Regions from separate parts of the Methylobacterium sp. AC832 genome, predicted to be linked through region 1. Evidence: predicted binding sites of a transcription regulator. Region 1 holds the regulator's gene; the other holds the start of a gene.
What was found. Region 1 encodes HrcA, which represses chaperone genes, less so after heat shock. Its sites were predicted from a motif close to GTTAGCACTCNCNNNNNGNGAGTGCTAAC; they were not measured.
Positions count from the first base shown of each region.

Region 1 (11,623 bases):
TAGACGACCCGGCGGGGCTGGCCGGTGGCATCGGCCACGAGAGCAGCGGCATCCTTGATCGAGTGACGCGAAAGCGCGGCCTCGATTGCCGCATCGAGACCGGCCTCGACCTCCTCCTCCGGCGGTTCTTCCGGATTGGTCCCGATCACCACCACCACCTCGCCCTTGGGAGCCCCCTCCTCGGTGAACGTCTCGGCTAGGGTCGCGAGGGTGCCGCGCCGGATCGTCTCGTAGAGCTTGGTGAGTTCGCGGGCGACCGCCGCGGGCCGGCTCCCTCCGAGGATCGCGGCGGCATCCACTAGCATTTCGGGCAGGCGGTGGGGTGATTCGAACAGCACCAGCGTTCCGGGGATCTGCCCGAGCGCCGCTAGGCGATTGCGCCGGGCACCGGATTTCTGCGGCAGGAAGCCTTCGAAAAAAAAACGGTCGGTGGGCAGGCCCGCCGCGACGATGGCGGTCATCACCGCCGATGGACCGGGGATAGGCGTCACCGCAATACCCGCCTCGATCGCAGCCTGGACAAGCTTGAAACCCGGATCCGACACCAGCGGCGTCCCGGCATCCGAGACCAGGGCCAAGGCATCGCCGTTCTGCATCCGTGCGATCATCCGCTCGCGGACAGCCGCGTTGGAATGCTCGTGATAGGCGACCAGCGGCGTCGTGATGCCGTAATGCATCAACAGCGTGCGGGTGACGCGGGTGTCTTCGGCGAGCACCGTATCCGCCGCCGCCAGAGTCGCGAGCGCGCGGAACGACACATCCTTGAGGTTGCCGATCGGGGTCGCCACCACGTGCAGGCCAGGGTCGAGCGGTTCCGCCTCTGCCGCGAGGCCGAAGGCGGTGAAGGTCGAGATGGGCTTGGCCGGATCGTGGACCGCCCTGGAGCGGCGCGTCCGATTGTCGATTCTCTGAGTCATGAGGCAGACATTGCCACGGGGACACGGGCCGGAGGAATGCCTGCACCGGGGGTGTCGCGACATTTACTTTTGTCGTCCAGGCTTTAACCGTGCGCGCATCGGGCGTGAGATGCGGATCGGCGACGAGGAGTACCGTGCAATGGAGAAAAGCCTTGCAAGGGGCCACCGTCCGGCAATGCCCGTTTGGGCGATGGCGGTGGCGATTCTTCTGCTCGCCGGGGGGCTCAGCGGCTGCATCGGCGGCCCCGATGGCGGCCCACGCGCCACGAAAGCCGCTCCTGACCCGGATATCGCCGCCGCTGGCGATCCGCAGGCGCCGTCACCGGGCGCGATGAAGATCGGCACGGGCTCGGTCAAGATCGCCCTCATCCTGCCCCTGTCCGGTCCCGGTGCAACCGTCGGAACGGCCCTCCGCAATGCGGCGGAACTCGCCGTCGAGGATTTCCAAAAGCCCGACCTGCAGATTCTGGTGAAGGACGATCGCGGATCGCCCGATGGCGCACGCGAGGCGGCCCATGCCTCCCTGTCCGAGGGCGCCGAACTGGTGCTCGGCCCCCTGTTCGCGGCCAATGTCCAGGCGGCTGCCGGCGTCACGCGCGCAGCGGGCAAGCCGATCATCGCCTTTTCCACCGATGCGAGCGTCGCGGCACGCAGTGTCTATCTCCTCAGTTTCCTGCCGCAGACCGAGGTGGACCGGGTAGTCGACGAGGCGGTGGCAGCCGGGCGACGCTCCTTCGCCGCGCTGATTCCCGAGAGCAGCTACGGCAATGCCGTCGAGGCACAATTCCGTGAGGCGGTGGCCAGAAAGGGTGCTCGGCTGGTGGGAATCGAGCGATATGCGCCTGGCGCGCCAGCTCCAGCTATTTCGCGCCTCGCGGGCCTCATCAATGGTTCTGGCGCTCAAGCTGACGCTCTGTTCCTGCCGGAAAGCCCGGAGGGCTTGGCCATCGTCGCACCGGCGCTCGCCAAGGCGGGATTTTCTCCCAGCCGAGTGAAGCCCATCGGCACGGCGGTGTGGAACGACCCGCGCATTTTCGCCCTGCCTGCCCTGCAGGGCGGCTGGTTCGCAGCGGCCGATTCGAAGGGATTCAGCGATTTCTCACAGCGCTATCAGGCGCGGTTCGGCACTGCACCTCCGCGTGTGGCGACGCTGGCCTACGACGCTGTCTCGCTCATGGCAGCGCTGTCGCGGCAATATGGATCTCAGCGCTTCGCCGACGCGACGCTGACGACGCAGGCCGGCTTCTCGGGGATCGACGGCACCTTCCGCTTCCGGCCGGAGGGGGTAAGCGATAGGGCTCTAGCCATCTACGAAATCCGCAGCGGCGCACCGGCTATCGTGAGCCCGGCCCCGCGCACGCTCGGCCCCTCTGGCACCTGATCCGGCTTGTGCGTCAAGTATGGTCGAGAAAGGCTGCGCAGAAGGTAGCACTGGCCGGCCATGCACCCTGGTCAATGTGATAGATCATGAGCAAGCGGACGGGGGCCAGCATCAGGCAGCGAGTTCCGCCACCACGGCGTTGAGAACCGGCGCACCGCGCGGGGTCGCGGCGATGCGGCCTCCGTCCAGGCGGGTGACGAGCCCGTCGCCGATCAGAGCCTCGACACGCGCCGCATCGATGGGACGGCCTTTCAGCATCGCGTAACGGTCGGGGTCGACGCCCTCCTTGAGGCGCAGACCCATCATAAGGAACTCATCGCCCTGGTCGGCACATGAGAGTGCTTCGGTCTCGATGATGCCATGACCGTTGCGCTCGACCTGAGCAAGCCACGCCTCCGGCGCCCGCTCAGTGACGGTGCCCATCCGCCCTTCTTCCGTCACAAGCCGGCCATGCGCGCCTGGACCGATGCCGGCATACTCGCCGTAGCGCCAGTACAGGAGGTTATGACGCGATTGCGCGCCGGGGCGAGCGTGATTGGAAATCTCGTAGGATGGGAGGCCCGCGGCGTCGCATACCTCTTGCGTCACATCATAGAGTGCCCTCGCCATGTCGTTGTCCGGTGGGACAAGCTTGCCGGCCGCATGCAGGCCGAAGAACGGCGTGCCGGGCTCGATGGTGAGTTGGTAGAGGGACAGGTGCTCAGCCGCCCGCGCGATGGCCTCCTTCAACTCGGCCCGCCACGCCGATGCGCTCTGGTTCGGCCGCGCATAGATGAGATCGAAGGAGTAGCGTTCGAAGTGGGCAGCCGCCGTCTGCACCGCCGACATTGCCTCCGCGGCCGTATGGAGGCGCCCCAGCGCTTTCAGGGAGATGTCGTCCATGGCTTGGACACCGAGCGAGACACGGTTCACCCCCGCGGCCCGATAGCCGCGAAAGCGACCGGCCTCGACGCTCGTGGGATTGGCCTCCAGCGTGACCTCGATATCGGGGGCCGCCCCCCAGGCATCGTCAATTGCCTCGAGAAGCCCCGCCACGGTTGACGGCTGCATGAGGGACGGCGTGCCGCCGCCGAGGAAGATGCTGGAAACCGTGCGGCCCGGAACGCGCGCCGCGACATGGGCGATCTCGGTCCGGAATGCCGCCAGGAAACGTCCTTCATCCACCGGGGCATGGCGGACATGGCTATTGAAGTCGCAATAGGGGCATTTCGAAGCGCAGAAAGGCCAATGGATATAGATTCCGAACCCGGCGTCGCGGGTCGGGTGGTCCGGTCCTGAAGAGTCGGTCATTCAACGGATGTGCGCGCGGATAACAGTTTTGGCAATGGTCCCGGAGACATCCCGCGCTCAGCCTACGCCCCCTTCTTGGATTCATCCGCCACAAGAAGGTCTCGGTGAGAGACCGTTGCGGCCGTCGATGAATCCACCTGCTCCCGTCGGCACGACTGAGATCAGGGTCATCCAATCTCAATCTAGACGAGACCGGTCAGACCGGACGCTGCAGGCAACTTTGGGCCAGCAGCACGAAGGCCCGTGCCCGGTGCGACAGCGCATTTCCGCTCTGCCAATCGACACCGTGCTTCTCCTCTGAGGAGATCTCACCGAAGGTTCGGTCGTAGCCGTCGGGCAGGAACATCGGGTCGTAGCCAAAGCCTTGTGAGCCGCGCGGCTCTACAAGATCGCCGAAGACGCGGCCTTCGAACGTTTCGGTGTGGCCATCGGGCCAAGCGATGACGAGGGCCGAGACAAAATGAGCCCGGCGGGTCGTGGCTCCGCGCTTGTCGAGCTCGGCCGCGATGCGAGCCATCGCACTGGAGAAGTCTTTGCTCGACCCCGCCCAGCGGGCGGAGAACAGTCCGGGTGCGCCATCGAGGGCGTTGACGCAAAGTCCGGAATCGTCAGCGAAGGCGGGCAGGCCCGAAGCCTGCGCCGCAGCGATAGCCTTGATCGCTGCGTTCTCCGCGAACATCGTCCCGGTCTCCTCGGGCTCCGGCAAGCCGAGTTCGCCGGCAGAGACGGCCTCGACACCGAAGGGCATCAGCAGCTCACGCATCTCCACGAGCTTGCCGGCATTATGAGTGGCGATGACAACTCGCCCGGTGAGAATGCGCGGCGCGCTCATGCGATCGCCTGCTTCTGAAGGGCGACGAGTTGCTCGACGCCGCCGCGGGCTAGGCGCAGCAACTCGATGAGTTCGGCTTCCGAAAAGGGCTTTCCCTCGGCGGTGCCCTGCACCTCCACGAGGCCGCCGGAGCCGGTCATGACGAAATTCGCATCGGTCTCGGCGGCCGAATCCTCGGCGTATTCGAGATCCAACACGGGGGTGCCTTTGTAGATGCCGCAGGAAATGGCGGCGACATGCTCACGTAGGGGATCGACGGAAATGATGGAGCGCCCGCGCATCCAGGTGAAACAATCATGCAGGGCGATCCAAGCGCCCGTGATCGCGGCAGTGCGAGTGCCGCCATCCGCTTGAATCACATCGCAATCCACGGTGATCTGGCGCTCGCCGATGGCGGGAAGATTGGTGACGGCGCGGAGCGAGCGGCCAATCAGCCGTTGGATCTCCTGCGTCCGTCCGGAGGGCTTGCCGGAATTTACCTCGCGGCGGGTGCGTTCATGGGTAGCGCGGGGGAGCATGGAGTACTCGGCGGTGACCCAGCCCTTTCCCGAGCCGCGCAGCCATGGCGGACCGCGCTCTTCGAGGGAGGCGGTGCAAAGAACTTTCGTTTGACCGAACGTCACGAGGCACGAACCCTCGGCATAACGGGCGACGGAGCGCTCCAGAGTCACGTTGCGCAATTCGTCGTTCGCGCGCTTCGAGGGCCGCATGGGCACTCTCCTTGGTCGGGTTCCGGGATGGTCGTCCGGGCTCTTAGGCCGCGGTCCGGCTACCGGCAAGCGCAGCGAGGTAAGGTAGGGGCGCGCCTCGCGGTGCGCCCCAAACTCGGGCCTCAGTAGCGGTAGAAGCGGCGGTGATGATGGCCGAAATGGCGGCGGTGATGGTGATGACCGAAGCGACGACCGTAATGATGGCCGAAATGGCGACCGCGATGATGGCCGAAATGGCGGCGATGATGCCGGCCGTGGTGGCGCCAGTGTCCGCCGCCGTATTGAACCTCGGTGGCGGCCGCGTTCGCCGCGCCGGCGACTTCGCTGGATACCGCCATCGGCGCGGCTTCAGCGCCACGGGGCGTTCCCAGGATCATCGCGCCCACCAGGGCGACCACGATGGCGAAGGTCTTCGCCATGGCGGACAGGGTTGGGTTCTTCATCAGGACGGGCTCCGTTTGAAAGATGTTTGTTTCGTCGACCGCTGGGTGCGGATGCGGTGCAACGCATGTTCGACGGAAAACGACGCACGACCTGGGGAGATTATATATTTTTTGTTTCGGGATTAAGCAAAGGCCGATCAGAATAAGGCTTTTATTCCTTTGAATTCGTCGAGCCTCCATCCTCGCTCGACAGAATGCGCCGGAATGAGTGAGCGGTGATCGTCTGTAGACGCCCGTTAGAATCATGACCCGAACTCGTTTTTCTCCCACTTGGGTGATTCAGGTTGGCAGGTAGCCGGCATGTTCCAGACCGTCGTCCCTGCCATGTCACTATCTCTCATCGGCCACGCTCTCCGCGGAACGCACAGCCATCAACCGTCCGTGCAAGTCATTGGCATGAGATATGCTAACGGCGAATCCGGCTACGAACGGCCGCGAACGATGTGAGGGGAAACCCGGCTGTCGGATCGCTTGAGGTACGAGAGGCTCGAAATGACGAAATATAAGCTCGAGTATCTATGGCTCGATGGATACACGCCGGTGCCGAACCTGCGTGGCAAGACCCAGATCAAGGAATTCGATGGCTTCCCGACCCTTGAGCAGCTTCCGCTGTGGGGCTTCGATGGCAGCTCGACGATGCAGGCCGAGGGCGGCAGCTCCGACTGTATGCTGAAGCCTGTGCGCCACTTCCCCGATAGCACTCGCAAGAATGGCGTCCTCGTTCTCTGTGAAGTGATGATGCCGGACGGCGTCACCCCGCACGTCTCGAACAAGCGCGCAACCATCCTCGATGATGACGGCGCCTGGTTCGGCTTCGAGCAAGAGTATTTCTTCTACAAGGACGGACGCCCCCTCGGCTTCCCCGCCACCGGCTACCCTGCCCCGCAGGGTCCCTATTATTGTGGCGTCGGCTATAAGGAAGTCGGCAGCATCGCTCGCAAGATCGTCGAGGAACATCTCGACCTGTGCCTCGATGCCGGTATCAACCACGAGGGCATCAACGCCGAGGTGGCCAAGGGCCAGTGGGAATTCCAGATCTTCGGCAAGGGTTCCAAGAAAGCCGCCGACGAGATGTGGGTCGCTCGCTACCTTCTCCAGCGCCTGTGCGAGACCTACGAGATCGATGTCGAGTACCATTGCAAGCCGCTCGGTGCGACGGATTGGAACGGCTCCGGCATGCACGCGAACTTCTCTACGGAGCACCTGCGCATGGTGGGCGGCAAGGCCTATTTCGAAGCGCTCATGGCAGCGTTCAAGGAAAACCTGGACGACCACATCGCGGTCTACGGGCCTGACAACCACATGCGGTTGACCGGCAAGCACGAGACCGCTGCGATCAACGAGTTCAGCTATGGCGTCGCCGATCGTGGTGCCTCGATCCGGGTGCCCCACAGCTTCGTCAACAATGAGTATAAGGGCTACTTGGAAGACCGCCGTCCCAACAGCCAGGGGGACCCCTACCAGATCGCCTCGCAGATCCTGAAGACGATCGCGACGGTTTCAACCGCCGACGAGGCGAAAGCGGCCGCCTAAATATTAGGCAGACAATTAAGGCTTTTGCGCCAATTATAATCGATGCCTGTCGCAGGGTCTGCGGCAGGCATTCTTTTTTGCTCATTTGGAAGGCAAGCGGGTCTCAATGAACAAGTCGCTTGGCTACCTCGGTGCAACACGCTTCTTTTCGCCTACATTACGATGGGGCGTAGGGGATTACCGTCCCTACTGAGTTCACGCGCCGAAGATCGACCAGCCAAGGCGCCGAGTGAGCATCTCGAGGGCGATCCGGCCGAGATGCGAATTACCGGATGCGTCGAGGCCCGGCGACCATACCGCGATCGACGCTTTTTCGGGGGCCACCGCGATAATTCCGCCGCCGACGCCACTTTTGCCGGGAAGGCCAACACGATAAGCGAATTCGCCGGACCCGTCGTAGTGACCGCAAGTCAGCATGACTGCGTTGATACGCTTGGCGCGCTCCGGAGAGACCACGGAATGCCCGGTGAGAGGGTTGCGGCCGGAATGAGCAAGGAAGCGGCTCGCCGTGGCTAGCTGCCGGCACGACATGCCGATGGCGCAATGATGGAAATAAACACCCAGGGTGAAATCGACCGGGTTATCGATATTGCCGAAGGATTTCATGTAGTTGGCAAGCGCGATATTACGGAAACCCGTGCGCAGCTCGGAGGCGGCCACCGCCTCGTCAATGGTAATGGTCGGGTCCTGGGCGAGGAACTGCATGAAGCGCAGGATTTCACCGAGCGCTTCCCGGGGCTGGTGGCCCGACAGTATCGTGTCGGTCACCGCGATGGCACCGGCATTGATGAACGGATTGCGGGGGATGCCGCGCTCACGCTCGAGCTGGACAATGGAGTTGAAAGGACTGCCGGACGGCTCGCGACCGACTCGGCGCCAGAGCCGATCTCCCGCCATGCCGAGGGCCAGAGTCAGCGTGAACACCTTCGAGATACTTTGGATCGAGAATGAAGTGTCGCTGTCACCTCCTGCCGCCACATGCCCGTCAGCATCGATGACGACAATTCCGAAGGCCTTCGGATCGACCCGGGCGAGTTCCGGGATGTAGGTGGCGACCTCACCTCGGTCTGGCCGGTCAGCCATCTCCTCGGCGATTTCTCTGACGACGGTATCAAGGTCGGGCACGGCGTCGCTCATCTGCGAGGAAACGGGTATCGATGCGAGCCAAGACGGAACCCGCATGCCTCCGCCACGGCGCCATCCGACAGATGGCGGAGTTTCGCGGCCGGCCGCACCGCGACGCAAAGGGCATTCCTTTTGGACGAAGCGGATTGCCGGAGAACAACGTCGATGCCGCGGGCCTAGAGGTTGTGCGCGAGGGCAGAGCCGGACACAATCGCCGCTCAGGAAGAACCCATTGAACGATCGCCCCCGCCCCTTCTCTTCTCAGCAGCTCCAGCCCCTCGCGGCTCTAAACGAGCGCACACGCGAGATCTTTCGACAGATCGTGGAGAGCTACCTCACGACGGGCGAACCTGTAGGATCCCGCAACCTCGCACGCATCCTGCCCATGGCGCTGTCGCCGGCCTCGATCCGCAATGTCATGGCGGATCTGGAGCATTCTGGCCTGATCTTCGCGCCTCACACATCCGCCGGCCGACTTCCGACGGAAATGGGCCTGCGCTTCTTTGTCGATGCCATGCTGGAGATCGGCGATGTCGGGCGCGAGGAGCAGGAGCGGATCGAGGCCCAAATGCGTGCCGCCGCATCTGGCCACACATTCGAAAGCGCCTTGGCCGAGGCCTCGACGCTGCTGTCCGGAATTTCCCGGGGAGCAGGCGTCGTGCTGACCACCAAGACAAACGTGCACCTGAAACACATCGAATTCGTCCGGCTCGATCCAGCCCGCGCCCTCGTCGTACTGGTGTCGGATGACGGTTCGGTGGAGAACCGCCTCCTGGATCTGCCCCCGGGCCTTCCGGCCAGCGCCCTGCAGGAAGCCTCCAACTACCTCAATGCCCGCCTTCATGGACGCACACTGGGAGGCTTGCGCGCCGAGATCGAGGCCGGCCGCGAGGCGATGAAGCGCGAACTGGACGTCATTACCGAGCGCCTGGTGGATGCGGGCCTAGCCACCACCGTCGGGCCGTCCGACGCACGTCAATTAATCGTGCGCGGCCAAGCCAACCTTCTCGACGACCTGCGCGCGGTGGAGGATCTCGAACGCATCCGCCTACTCTTCAACGACCTTGAAACGCAAAAGGATGTGATCGAACTGCTCTCCCGCGCCGAGGGTGGAGAAGGAGTGCGCATCTTCATCGGCTCGGAGAATAAACTGTTCTCGCTTTCCGGCTCGTCGATGATCGCCGCACCTTTCCGGGACGGTTCTCAGAAAATCGTCGGCGTCGTTGGCGTCATCGGCCCGACGAGACTTAACTACGCGCGGATCGTGCCGATGGTGGATTACACTGCTCGGGTAGTCTCGAAGATGCTCGACCGCAACGGGCGCTGAGCGTCATTGCGTTCATCTCACCGGACAAGACTTCGCTTCTCCAAGAAAGCTCTGCCACGACTTGAAGGAAACTGAACCAATGGTCGACGACGCCCCGGCTTCGGGGATTAATGTCGAGACACTGGCGACCTTTATTCGAAGCTCGGCACATGAGTAGCCAAAGGCCTGCTGAAAGGCCCTGACTTAGCTGCCCTCCTGCCGGAAAGCGAAACTCGCTGCGATCACTCGCATAGAAGTCTCAGTCTTTCACCTCGCTGTGATCTCGCCAAGCGCACGCGTCAGGCGCAGCCTGAGAATGACGTTCTCAACCTAGCCTGTTGCACTCATGCGGCGCTGCAGAGTTTAGTAAGAGGAAGAGGCCCAACCTCGCAGGTCGTTTGATACGCGGACCAAACATAAGCCCTTGCCTGAAACATCCAGGCTCCGGATCGCTGATGACAGCTTGTCCGGAGCCTGGACTCTGTTCTCACGTCACCACTTCGATCCGGCAAAGCATCACGCGCTACGGTTCACAATTTGACAGCGTATGCGCTTCGCCAGAGGAAGTTCCCCTCGAGGACACCACAGATGAAGATCAACCGCGGATGACGTCCACAATCTCATAGGTGTCCGGGTCGACGATGACGATGTCGTCGTCGACAAGTACGTATCGGTAATCTTCGTATTCGGGCACGATCTGCACGATGTCAGGCGGCAGGTCGTAGAGAGTGTAGCTTCGGGCGATTGCGGTCCCCACCGTCAGAGCGAAAGCACCAGCGGCAAGACGGGGGATCCCGCGACGAAGTACGCTCTGGCGAAATTCTGTACGCTGCGGAGCACCCAGTCGGCCATAAGCCCCGCGCACGGCGCCGCTATCGCCTCGGCCCGCACGATCTCTACGCCCGGCTCGATCACCCCGGTCGCTGTCGCTCCTCTCGCCACGATCCGCTTTGCCATCCTTCAGGCCGCGATCGGCCTTGCCGCTTCCGTCCATCCGCTCATCACGATCGGCCCTGCCGTCTCGCTCAGCCTTGCCGTCTCGGTCAGACTTGCCGTCTCGATCAGACTTGCCGTCTCGATCAGACTTGCCGTCTCGATCCGGCCGGGCTGCGGGATCGCTCCTGCTGCCAGCACTCGGGCGTTCGCCCTGCTCCATGCGGCCATTTCGTTCGCCGCCAGCATCACCGCCTCGCTCCATTCCAGCCGCGCCACCGCGCTCACCCGCAGGGCCGCCGCGATCCCCCGAGGCACCACCGCGTTCCATACCACCTGCGGCTCCACCACGCTCGGCTCCGCCGCCACCGGCGCCCCGCATGCCGGCGCCACCAGCCGATCCGGCACCACCTGCGCCACCGCCGGGCGCACCGGCGCCTGCCGCTGCGCCGCCACCCGCACCGCCACCTGCTCCAGGCCCACCTTGGGCGAAAGCACTCGCCGCACCGACGACGAGAACGGCAGCCGTCACCGTACTCCGCAAGAGCTTGCTCATGTCAGTCAGTCCATCTCTTGGTTGATTGCTGACGCCACGCGGCGCCGACGCGAAGCCGAAACGGAAAGACTGCCAAAACCGTTCCGCGATTTAAAACTACTTCCCACGTCGTCATCACACTGCACAGGCAACTTAAGCCCGAGCTTCACGGTAACGGACTTCCAAGTATTTCCACTTGGAGAAGACGATGACGTACCTTTGCCATGGCGGGAAGGGCGATGGGGATGAGGGAATGGATGACATTTGCAGCCTGCTGTAGGAAAGCCGCGTTGAGGCGCTTGTGAATTCTCCATCGCCGCTTAACGTCGCCGACCAAGAGGCCCAGGTAGGGCTCCGACAAGGATGGTAGGGAGTGCCCATGTCCGACGCTATCGCGATCGATCCTTCGAAGCCTGACGATCCGGAAGACCGCCGTCGGCGGATATTCGCCATCGTGGGCTCGTCGTCGGGTAATCTCGTCGAGTGGTTCGACTTTTATTGCTACGCCTTCTTTGCCCTCTACTTTGCGCCGGTCTTCTTTCCCGAAGGCGACGATACCAGTCAGCTCCTGAAATCCGCCGCCGTGTTCGCGGTCGGATTCTTCATGCGCCCCATCGG
Region 1 covers NZ_CEEDMV010000001.1:716,239-727,861, reverse strand. Annotated here, with positions in the region: gene rsmI (16S rRNA (cytidine(1402)-2'-O)-methyltransferase) at 1-917, opposite strand, end outside; gene AC0IXR_RS03385 (penicillin-binding protein activator) at 1,108-2,298, shown strand; gene hemW (radical SAM family heme chaperone HemW) at 2,410-3,588, opposite strand; gene rdgB (RdgB/HAM1 family non-canonical purine NTP pyrophosphatase) at 3,785-4,420, opposite strand; gene rph (ribonuclease PH) at 4,417-5,130, opposite strand; gene AC0IXR_RS03365 (hypothetical protein) at 5,253-5,573, opposite strand; gene AC0IXR_RS03360 (glutamine synthetase beta-grasp domain-containing protein) at 6,066-7,106, shown strand; gene AC0IXR_RS03355 (glutaminase) at 7,302-8,231, opposite strand; gene hrcA (heat-inducible transcriptional repressor HrcA) at 8,464-9,558, shown strand; gene AC0IXR_RS03345 (DUF1236 domain-containing protein) at 10,133-10,531, opposite strand; gene AC0IXR_RS03340 (hypothetical protein) at 10,498-10,968, opposite strand; gene AC0IXR_RS03335 (MFS family transporter) at 11,385-11,623, shown strand, end outside.

Region 2 (11,623 bases), on a different contig from region 1:
TGCTCGTATGGGGCGATTGCGCCCATCACGAGGTGGCATCGCTGAGCCACCCCGAATGGCACGCCCTGTTCGATCTCGACAAGGATCAGGGCATCGCGACCCGTCGGGCGATCTACGCGATGGCCGCCACCGAGAGGCTGCTGGTCGCGGGCTATCACACGGCGTTCCCGTCGCTCGGCCATGTCGAACCGCGAGGGACAGGCTATCGCTGGATTCCGGTGACCGGATCCGGAACTCCCTGACCCCTCTCTTCCCGTCCGCTGCCGATCCCAGCCATCGACAGGACATGCGCAGGTCTTGACGAAATGCGCAGGTCTTGGCGGCGGTTCGGGACTACTCCGCCGCCTCCAGCACCCGCATCCCGCCCAATCCCTCGAGCACCGCCGGCTTCGGCCCACCCGTCGCCCAGTCCAGCAGTTCCACCGTGTGCACGATGGGGATGCTGGTGCCGTTCCCGATCTGCGTGGCGCAGCCGATATTGCCGGTGGCGATGAGATCGGGGCGCATGCGCTCGATATTGGCTACCTTCCGGTCGCGGAGGCGCCCGGCAATCTCCGGCTGCAGAATATTGTAGGTGCCGGCCGAGCCGCAGCAGATATGGCCCTCGGGCACGTCCTTCACGGTGAAGCCGGCCTTTTTCAGCAGGTTCTTCGGCTCGGTGCGGATGCCCTGGCCATGCTGCATCGAGCAGGCGGAATGGTAGGCGACGACGAGATCGCTCTCGAACAGAGGCGGCATCAGGCCGAGGTTGGCGACGTATTCGGTGACGTCCTTGGCAACGGCCGAGACCCGCGCCGCCTTGTCCGCATAGGCTGGGTCGTCGCGGAACATGAAGCCGTAATCCTTGATCGTCGTGCCGCAGCCCGAGGCCGTGACGATGATCGCGTCGAGACCGTCGCCGTCCATCTCGGCGATCCAGGCATCGATGGTGCGCTTGGCCTGGGCGTGGGAGGTTTCGGACTTGCCCATATGGTGGGTGAGCGCGCCGCAGCACCCCTCCCCCTTCGCCTGCACCACCTCGACGCCGTGGCGGGTGAGAAGCCGGACCGCCGCCTCGTTGAAATCCGGCCGCAACACGCTCTGGGCACAGCCGCGCAGGAGGGCGACCCGGCCGGCGCGGGCGGGTGCGGCCTCGCCCTGGAGCAGGGCGCTCGCTTCCCGCGCTCGGTTGTCGGCCGGGAAGGTGCCGGGCCGGTCGTTGACGGTGCGGTTCGGCAGGAGCGCGGGGGCGAGGTCGAGCATCGCCGCGAGGCGGTTGCCGACACGGGGCAACTGCGCGACGAGGGGCCGGAACGGCGAGCCGATCTTGGCGGCCAGAAGCGCGAGGCGGAAGCGGTTCGGATAGGGCAGCACGAAGGCGAGCACGCTGCGCAGGAGCCTGTCGCTCAAGGGCCGGCGATAGGTCTCCTCGATATGCGTGCGGGCATGATCGACGAGGTGCATGTAATGCACACCGGACGGACAGGTCGTCATGCAGGACAGGCAGGACAGGCAGCGGTCGACATGCTTGACCACTTCGGGCGTCGCCGGTTTGCCGCCTTCCAGCATGTCCTTGATGAGGTAGATGCGGCCGCGCGGGGAATCGAGTTCGTCGCCGAGGAGGAGATAGGTCGGGCAGGTCGCAGTGCAGAATCCGCAATGCACGCAAGTACGCAGGATCTTTTCCGAAGCGGCCATCGCCGGGTCGGCAAGCTGCGTCAGGCTAAAATTGGTCTGCACGGCGTTTCCTCAGGGTCCCGATATCGTTTTCTTGCTGGGTGGTCTGTCGCCGCCCAGCGCTGTTTCAAGCAGCTTAGAGAAAATTTCGGCGGAAGCCGAGCCTTGGAACGGCTCTAAACCTCCGCCCACCCGGCGGGGATAGCGCGAAAGCCATTCAGGATCATGAGGCCGCTGCGGGTGAGATTGTCGCGGTCAACGTTTGGGCCGGATGCTGAAAGCTTGGTTCTGGCATCGGGCGAGAACCGGATTGCTGGGGCGGGAACCGTACGGGGGTCAGATGCCAGCATACATCCGGCCGGGATTGAATACCCCCTTCGGATCGTGCGCCGCCTTAATCCCAGCCGTCATACGAAGCAGCGGATCTGACAGAGGCTCGAAGACGGCGGTCGCCGCGCGTACCGCATCTGGTGCCCGAACCAGGGTGGCGTGCCCGCCGGTGGTGCGGAGGACGTCGCGGATGGTCTCGGCGCCGGCATCGCCCTCGGCCGAGGTGGCCAGCCAGACGAGGCCGCCGCCCCAATCGTAGAACCAACGCGCCTGGCGCTGCGCCGCGATGGCGGCCGTGACCGCAGGACCCTGCATCGGTGCGGTGGAAATTCGCCAGACGGCGGATGCGCGCGGTTCCGTCAGTGGGATGACATCGCGGATCGCAGCCCACAGAACGGCTCCGATCTCGCCCTCAATGATCTCCGGCTCTCCGAACCGCCTGAGGAGCTTGCGCAATTCGCCGAGGCGGTAATCGAGGGATTCCGAGAAACCTTCAAGGCGCATCAGAGTGCGCGGGCTCGGCCCGTCGAGGCCGCTCGGCAGGTGAGCCGCACCCGTGAGTTCGAACGGCGATCCGAGGGCGGCACTGAGAGCGGCCACCGCCGTCGCATCGTCGAGGCCGGAGAAGGCCAAGGTCGTCACCCGTTCCTGGACGGGAAGCACCTTGAATGTCACCTCGGTGAGCAGGCCGAGAGTGCCCCACGAGCCCGCCATGAGCTTGACGAGGTCGAGGCCGGTGACGTTCTTCATCACCCGCCCGCCCGATTTGATGGCCTCGCCGCGCCCGTTGACGAAGCGGACGCCGATGAGGCTGTCGCGGGCCGCTCCCGCATTGATCCGGCGTGGTCCCGCATTGTTGGTCGCTGCCACGGCACCGAAGGTCGGCTCCCCGGCCGAGCCCATCAGAATGCGATGGTCCATCGGCTCGAAGGGCAGCATCTGGCCGCGTTCCGCCAGCAAGGCCTGGACCTGCGCGAGGGGAGTTCCGGCCCGGGCGGCGACCACCATCTCGGCCGGCTCGTAGAGGGTGATCCCAGTCAGACGAAGGGAAGAGAGGGTGGCTTCGTCCTGGGCGGGGCGGCCGATCGCGGCCTTGGTTCCCCCACCGACGAGCCGCATCGGCTCGGACCGGCCGGCGGCGTCGGCGACGATGGCTTGTGCCTCGCCCTCGTCCTGAGGCTCGTATGACCGCATCGTTTCCTGCCCGCTGCGATGCTCGACGGCATCTTCAGACGACCATATGCGGGAAGGGACGCCCCGCTTTCAAGCGGTGCGTTCTGTCTCACGCCGCCGGGGTGACGGCGCGCTGCCGCAGATAGGTCGTCACGAGGCCGCGTAATCCGGCGATGTCAAACACCGCAACGAGCAGGGCATAGACCAGCACACCGAGAGGCAGGCAGATGGCGAGTGCCATGGTCGGATCCATGTGCCTGAACGGTGCCAGGCAGGCCATCATCGCCAGGGTGGCGGTACAGGCGGCAAAGATCTCCCACCAGTCGATCCGCAGGCGCTCCGGACCCGCGAGGGCCCGGACTGCGAGCCAGAGCGTCGAGGCGACGAGGCCGGCGCTCTGCGCCATGGCGATGCCGGGAGCGCCGAAATGCGCGGGGAGGACGACCAGGCAGATGGCATTCACGGCAAGGCCGACAAGGGCGGCAGCGATGACCGGCACCGTCTTGCGCCGGATCTGGAAGATCGGGTTGAGCCCGAAATTGAGCAATGTGCCGCAGAGCAGGCCGGGGATGAGGATCAGCGCATAGAGGGCGAAGGGGCCGCGATAAGCCTCCGGCACCACGAGCCCTTGGAGTGCCGGTAGCACAGCCCAGAGCCCGCCGGCGCAAGGCACCATGAGCGCCACCACGATGGCGGCATTTCGGCCGATCTGGGCCTCGGCCGCCACATGGCCCTCGTGCTCGTCCACCCGCACGGCGAGCTGGAACAGAATGAGGTCCAGGGCCGTGCCGATCATGCTGAGGCTGCGTGAGGCGACATCCGCCGCCAGGGTGAAATAGCCGGCCTCCGCCAGGCCGAATGACATGGCGATGGCGCTCCGGTTGAGGAACGGCGTGATCTGGTAGATCGCGTTAGCCACGATCAGCGGAAGCCCGTAGGCGCGAAACAGCCGCCAGGTCTCCCCCATCTGAACGCGGACGATCGGCAGGGGCGGATCGAGCAGCGGCTTGCGCAGCATCACGACGGGTAGAAACTGGCTGAGCCCGCAAGCGACCAGCACCCAGAGCGGCTGCGGAAACAGCCAGGCTGCGCCCGCCATGAGCAGGAATGACAGGCCGTTCTTGATGAGGGTGAGCTTGAGATAGAGGCCGCCGTCGAATCGCGCGCGAGTGAGGGCTGCGTGATAATCGAACAGGCCGATGCCGAAGGCGGCGAGCCCAGCCCCAGCCGCGATGGCGAAACGGCCCTCCGTGTTCATTTCCACAGTCGCGCCGACGACGGCGCAGAGAGCCGATGCGACCAGGAGGAGGACGGCCAGGATGGCGTAGGCCCGGTCCAACCCATGGCGGATCCAAGGTTCCTCGCGCCGGACGCGGTTGGAATAGAACCGTGTCGCCGACAGCCGTAGCCACTCGAAGACCAGGGTGTTGAGCACCACGGCACCCGTGGTGGCGAGGCCGAACAGGCCGAAATCCGCCGGCCCCATGAGCTTGGCCAGAAGGAGGCCGAGGCCGAAATTGAGCCCGGCATTCAGGATGAAGGCGACGATTACGGCCATGCGGTCGACTCTGGTCGCCGGATTGCCGGCGATGCTCCCAATCCTTGCGCGCTGGGCCGAAAAGATTTCCCTAAACCCCGAAAACGCTCGATCGAACGCGCGTTAGAACCAGCCGCCCTTGTGCGCCGGGCCGAAAAGATTTCCCTAAACCCCGAAAACGCTCGATCGAACGCGCGTCAGAACCAGCCGCGCAGCTTGAAGAAGACGATGGGGATGATCGCGCTGATGACGATCAGCGACAGACCATAGGGATAGCCATAGGCCCAGTCGAGTTCCGGCATGTGCTTGAAGTTCATGCCGTACATCGACGCAATCAGGGTCGGCGGCACGCCCACTACCGAGACGACGGTGAGCACGCGAAACGTGTTGTTCTGCTCGATGTTGATGAGGCCGAGAGTGGCGTCGAGCAGGAACTGGACGTTTTCCGACAAGCGGATCTCGAACTCGTCGAGGGAGGCGATGTCCCGGCGCAGGGTCTCGAAGCGCGGCATCTCCGTGGCGCCGAGGAGGTGCTCGCACTCGCCGGCGACGAACGGGAGGATGCGCTCGAGGCCAAGCAGGCTCGAGCGGATCTTGCCGAGCGCCTTGCCCCGCCGGCCGACGCTGCGGAGGATGCGGCGCAGCGCCAGGTCGCGTCGACGCGGGGTCTTGCCGGAATCGCCGGCGACGCCCCCTGCCCTCACGTCGAAGTCGAAGATCCGGGTCGAGAGCGCGTCGAGATCGGCGCCCATCTCCTCCAGGGCGTCGGCGAGGCTGTCCACCAGTTCCTCCACCAAAAGGAGGAAGATCTCGGTGCCGGTCTGGCAAGCGCCATCACCGTCGCCGATGCGCTTCTTGACCTCCTCGAAGGCGCGCAGTTCGTTGAACCTGACGGTGATGAGCCGGTCCCGGGTCAGGACGAAGCCGAGCGGGGTCAGCTGCGAATCCACCTTGTCGAAGGTGATCATCGGTGTGGAGAGCGAAAGACCGTTCTTGAGCCGGCGCAGGCGGCTCGAATTCTCGACCTCGCTCAGAGCCTTTCGCGATGGGACGCGCAGGCCGGTGGCGGCCTCGATATGCTCCGCTTCCTCGGCACTCGGATCGTTGAGGTCGATCCAGATCGCATGGCTCGGCACGCCGCCGCCATTGGCTGCGCCGGAATGCTCGACCGCGCCTTGCGGTCCCTGAAGGCTGATCATGGGGTGATTGTCATCCGTCTGTCAGCGACCGGAGAGCAGAACATGCTGCGCAAACGCGGCATGACGCGTCGTCCGCGTCTTGACTCGCAAGGAGCTTAAGCCTACCTCCGCCCTTGCTTTGGCACTCTTCGCTCGGGAGTGCTAACAGCCTGGGTTGGGCGAGCCCTTCGGCCGCATCAACGCCATCCATGAATTTGAAGCAAGAGGGCAGCTCATGAAGTTCCGTCCGCTGCACGACCGTGTCGTCGTCCGCCGTATCGAAGGCGAAGAGAAGACCAAGGGGGGCATCATCATCCCCGATACCGCCAAGGAGAAGCCGCAAGAGGGCGAGATCGTCGCTGTCGGCCCTGGCGCCCGTGACGAGGCCGGCCGCGTGAACCCGCTCGACGTCAAGGCCGGTGACCGCGTCCTGTTCGGCAAGTGGTCCGGCACCGAAGTCAAGATCGACGGTCAGGACCTCCTGATCATGAAGGAATCCGACATTATGGGCGTCGTCGCCTAAAGCGACCCGGCCCTCTTCCTTCTTCCATCCGAGCCTTTCGAGCGCGCCCTTCGGTGAGCGCCTCAAGGCTCTCAACCTAATGAGGATCTATACATGGCAGCGAAAGAAGTACGCTTCGGCTCAGATGCCCGCGAGAAGATGCTCCGCGGCGTCGACATCCTCGCCGATGCCGTCAAGGTGACCCTCGGCCCCAAAGGCCGTAACGTCGTCATCGAGAAGTCCTTCGGCGCTCCGCGCATCACCAAGGACGGCGTCACCGTCGCCAAGGAGATCGAGCTCGCCGACAAGTTCGAGAACATGGGCGCCCAGATGGTGCGCGAAGTGGCCTCGAAGACCAACGACATCGCTGGCGACGGCACCACCACCGCCACCGTCCTGGCCCAGGCCATCGTCCGTGAAGGCGCCAAGTACGTGGCCGCCGGCATGAACCCGATGGACCTGAAGCGCGGCATCGACCTCGCCACCACCGCCGCCGTGAAGGACATCACGAGCCGCGCCAAGAAGGTCGCCTCGTCCGAGGAAGTTGCCCAGGTCGGCACCATCTCGGCCAATGGCGACAAGGAAATCGGCGAGATGATCGCCCACGCCATGCAGAAGGTCGGCAACGAGGGTGTCATCACCGTCGAGGAAGCCAAGACCGCCGAGACCGAGCTCGACGTCGTCGAGGGCATGCAGTTCGACCGCGGCTACCTCTCCCCGTACTTCATCACGAACGCGGAGAAGATGGTCGCCGAGCTCGAGGACCCCTACATCCTCATCCACGAGAAGAAGCTCTCGTCGCTCCAGGCGATGCTGCCGGTTCTCGAGGCCGTGGTGCAGACCGGCAAGCCGCTCGTCATCATCGCCGAGGACATCGAAGGTGAGGCTCTCGCCACGCTCGTCGTGAACAAGCTGCGCGGTGGCCTCAAGGTCGCTGCCGTAAAGGCTCCGGGCTTCGGCGATCGCCGCAAGGCGATGCTCGAGGATATCGCGATCCTGACCCAGGGTCAGATGATCGCGGAGGACCTCGGCATCAAGCTCGAGAACGTCACCCTCCCGATGCTCGGCCGCGCCAAGCGCATCCGCATCGAGAAGGAGACCACCACGATCATCGACGGTCTCGGCGAGAAGGCGGACATCGAAGCCCGCGTCGGCCAGATCAAGGCGCAGATCGAGGAGACCACCTCGGATTACGACCGTGAGAAGCTCCAGGAGCGCTTGGCCAAGCTCGCCGGCGGCGTCGCGGTCATCCGCGTCGGCGGCGCGACCGAGGTCGAGGTCAAGGAGAAGAAGGACCGCGTCGACGACGCGCTCAACGCCACCCGCGCTGCGGTGGAAGAAGGCATCGTCCCCGGCGGCGGCACCGCCCTCCTCCGTGCCCGTGAGGCCGTCCGCGCTCTCCAGAGCGACAACCCGGACGTCCAGGCCGGCATCAAGATCGTGCTGAAGGCCCTTGAGGCCCCGATCCGCCAGATCGCCGCCAACTCGGGCGTCGAAGGCTCGATCGTGGTCGGCAAGATCACCGACAACACCTCTTCGATCACCTACGGCTTCAACGCCCAGACCGAAGAGTATGTCGACATGATCCAGGCCGGCATCGTCGACCCGGCCAAGGTCGTGCGCACCGCTCTGCAGGACGCCTCCTCGATCGCCGGCCTCCTCGTCACCACCGAGGCCATGATCGCCGATGCTCCCAAGAAGGACAGCGGCGCTCCCCAGATGCCGGGCGGCGGCGGCATGGGCGGCATGGACTTCTAAGTCGTCGCTATCGTCACGTGGAATGGATGCTCTCGCGGTTACCGCCGCGAGAGCGGAGAGGGTCGTCGCAAGACGACCCTCTTTTCGTTGCGGATGACCGGACAAGATCGGGCGCTGGGCGGTTAAATGTCGTGGCGCGGACGGATTTGGCCGACATGAATCCGTGAAACCTTCGCCCGATATTTCAGCCCGTCATGGCGAAGAGATCCGGCGAGACTTCAGTATCGGCGGTGTTTACCCTGCGCGGCGATTGCACCGGACGTAAGAGGCGTCGCCCTTGGCACTCGACCATGTCAGACGGTCGCCATCGACGATCAGCTTCACTTGGGATGTCCAGCGCCGGCCGCCATCGCTGCAGGATGCTGCCACGCTCCAACTCGCGCCCATGCGCCGTCCGTCGCGGAAGGTACAGACAGTGTTTCCCGCCCGCGCGCCATTCTCGGTGATCCGCGCCGGTATGTATCCACGGCGCCGCGCGCCGCGGCGGCATGCCACCTCGTTCGGCCCCCACACGCCGACATAAGCCGCCGCCTCGATCGGTGGAGAAGCGGCAGCGGGGGCATCGGCGCGTGGCGTCACTTCCGTATCCTGCTTGAGCGCGACCGGCCGGATGCCCGGCTGGGCAGGGGATGCAGCGAGCCTGTCCCGGGCAGGCGCTCCAGCGTGAGCAGAGCCAAGCCCCACATCCGACCAGGGCGCATTGGCACGGGGCAGGCGTGAGGATGCCGCCGTGTTCTCGAACGGACCCGGCTCGTTCAAGACAGCCTGTGCCGTGCCGGTCTCAGGGCGGACAGGTGTATCGTTCGTCAACAGAACTGTGCTGTAGCCGAGGAGAACGCCCCAGCCCATGGCGAGGGATACTGGGAGTATCAAGGCACGGCGCGACCCTCCCGACGGTCCGGTCACCGTCACTGACGGCGTGCCGTCCTCGTTTCTCATATCCTCGCTTTCGATGCCGGCGGCCATCGTCGTCTCCCGTCAAGCCCGACCCTGAGGCCGAGCCAATCCCGTGCGCGCCAATTTCTCGGCGGCACCCACGACCTCACTATTCCGCGACATTCGATCCCCCACCCCGTCCGACATGCAGGCCGTTATCATTCTCAAAGTCGGCTCTCGTCAGGACAGGTGTGTGATTATTCTGTCTCGGTGCGTTTGATAGCGGTGGATAGACTCCGGGAATAGGGCGAGCGAACGGCAAGGCCTTCCCGTCGCTTGCCAAAACTGCCATGCTCAAGCTTGTGAGAAACATACCAGCGCGCAGATCCATCGTGACGAGACGCCTCGCCATCGCCGTCTGCGTCGTCATCGCCACCTCGGCCGGCGCTCAGACGCCTCCCTCCACTCCGCGGATGTCCTGCGCGGACGCGATGGCGCTCGTGAAGCGCGACGGATCGGCGGTCCTGTCCTGGTCCGTGGGCAAGGCGGATAGGTCCGGCAGGGGGGAGCAGCCGGTAAAGACGGAACGCTTCGTCAGCGATCGCAGCCTTTGCGGCCTGACGGAAATCGCCGAGCTGCGTTTCGTCCCGACCCGCGATAATCTGGAATGCCCCGTGGGGTACCGCTGTCGCGAGCCCGATTACGGCGACTGGGATTGGCCCTGATCCGATCTGACGCATCCGGCGGGTGAAGCCCTCGCCACGATCTCGCCACGACCGGCCGTCACTGCCGCCGTCACGACCGGGTGCTAATCCGGCGGGCGAAGACCCATTCGCACATTTGAATTTACCGAGTTGAGGAGACGCGCGTGGCCGTACTCAGGACAGGCCTCGGCCTGCAGGCCGCCATAACGGCGCTCTTTGCCCTCGTTCTTCTGATCCTGCCGGGCACCTCGACACCGCTCTACGTCAGCCTCAGCGGCTTCGCGATGGTGGTGATCCTTTTTGCCTCCGCCAAGCTCTCAGATTATCTCAAGGTGTTCGTTTCCGTCTACGGTATCGGGTATTTGTTCCTAGCCGGTGCTAAGCAACTTGCGGCATCCGGTTTTCTGCCGGAGACGCTGGCGGCACTGCTGCCGCCTGCCTTCGCGGCCACGGGCGCGGTGGTCTTCGCAGGCATCGTGTTCGGAATTTCCCATCTCGAACCCATCCGCGCGATCACTCGTATCGCGGATCCGTTCTTCGCCGCACGCGAGGAGCCGAACCGGGAAATCCGACCGTTCCGTTTCTTCGGCGGTACCGAAGGCCGCGTCGCACGGCGCCTCGTTGCGCTTTCGATCTTCATCACCTTTGCGCAGGTTGCGCTACAACTGCGCCTGAACTTCTGGTACCGCGACCTCTTCAACGCGCTGCAAGAGTATAACGCCGACGCATTCTGGTATCAGCTCGTCTGGATCTTCGTGCCTCTTGCGACGATGTGGGTCATCATCGGCATGTTCGACACTTTCGTCGATGCTTCGCTGCACATCCGCTGGCGCACTTGGCTCGCACGCAGCCTCTACAGCCGCTGGCTCGATGGGGGCACGCATTACCGCATACCCTTCACCGACGAACCGGCCGACAACCCGGATCAGCGCATCCAGAGCGACGTCAACCTCTTCATCCAGCAGACGACGAGCCTGTCGATCCGGCTCCTGTCCCAGGCCGCTACCCTGGTTTCCTTCATGGTTATCCTTTGGGGGCTGTCGCGGGATTTCGTTCTTCCCTTCACCGACATGGTAGTGCCCGGCTTCCTGGTGTGGCTGGTCATCGTCTACGCGGTGGTCGGAACTTGGCTGACCCATCTCATCGGCCGTCCGCTCATCGGCCTCGACTTCCGGCAGGAGAAGGTGGAGGCCGATTTTCGCTTCTCACTCGCGCGGACCAGGATCTATTCCGAGCAGATTGCCCTGCTGCGCGGTGAGCGGTCGGAGACCTTGCGCCTGCGCGAGCTGTTCCGGGAGATCATCGAGAACTACCTCGCCATCATTTACCGGCGGATCAAGATCGGCAGCTTCACCCTGTCCTACAACCAGATCAGCGTGGTGTTTCCCTACATCCTCGCCGCTCCATCCTACTTCCTGAAGAAAATTACCCTCGGTCAGTTCCAGCAGACGGCGAACGCCTTCAGCAGCGTCCAGGGTTCCCTGTCCTTCTTCATCGATTCCTACACCACCATCGCGTCGTACCGCGCCAATACCAACCGCCTGACGTCATTCAAGCGGGCGATGACGAAGGCGGAGGCCCTGTCCGGCGCCGGATACGGCTTGGTGCAGGGCAGTGGACCGGGCCCGGCCGTGACGGCGTCCGGCATGACCCTGGCGCTGCCCGATGGTCGCGAGATTGTCTCCGCCAAGTCGTTTACCCTCACCAAGGGTGCCGCCACTCTCGTCACCGGACCGTCTGGATCGGGCAAGTCGACCCTGTTCCGTGCGATCGCCGGGATCTGGCCGTTCGGCAAGGGCCGGATCGACGTGCCCGAAGGTCAGTCAGCGCTGGTGCTGCCGCAGCGGCCGTATATTCCACTCGGAACCCTGCGTGGCGCGGTGGTCTATCCCAGCACCACCGACCAGTT
Region 2 covers NZ_CEEDMV010000005.1:93,977-105,599, reverse strand. Annotated here, with positions in the region: gene AC0IXR_RS17930 (MBL fold metallo-hydrolase) at 1-242, shown strand, start outside; gene AC0IXR_RS17925 (heterodisulfide reductase-related iron-sulfur binding cluster) at 334-1,719, opposite strand; gene AC0IXR_RS17920 (FAD-binding protein) at 1,993-3,180, opposite strand; gene AC0IXR_RS17915 (lipopolysaccharide biosynthesis protein) at 3,269-4,717, opposite strand; gene AC0IXR_RS17910 (magnesium transporter CorA family protein) at 4,894-5,895, opposite strand; gene groES (co-chaperone GroES) at 6,110-6,397, shown strand; gene groL (chaperonin GroEL) at 6,491-8,134, shown strand; gene AC0IXR_RS17895 (hypothetical protein) at 8,369-9,100, opposite strand; gene AC0IXR_RS17890 (HdeA family protein) at 9,403-9,735, shown strand; gene AC0IXR_RS17885 (ABC transporter ATP-binding protein/permease) at 9,879-11,623, shown strand, end outside.
Region 2: a site for HrcA is predicted at 6,013-6,041, ahead of groES (co-chaperone GroES). Genes of this name have one in related genera too.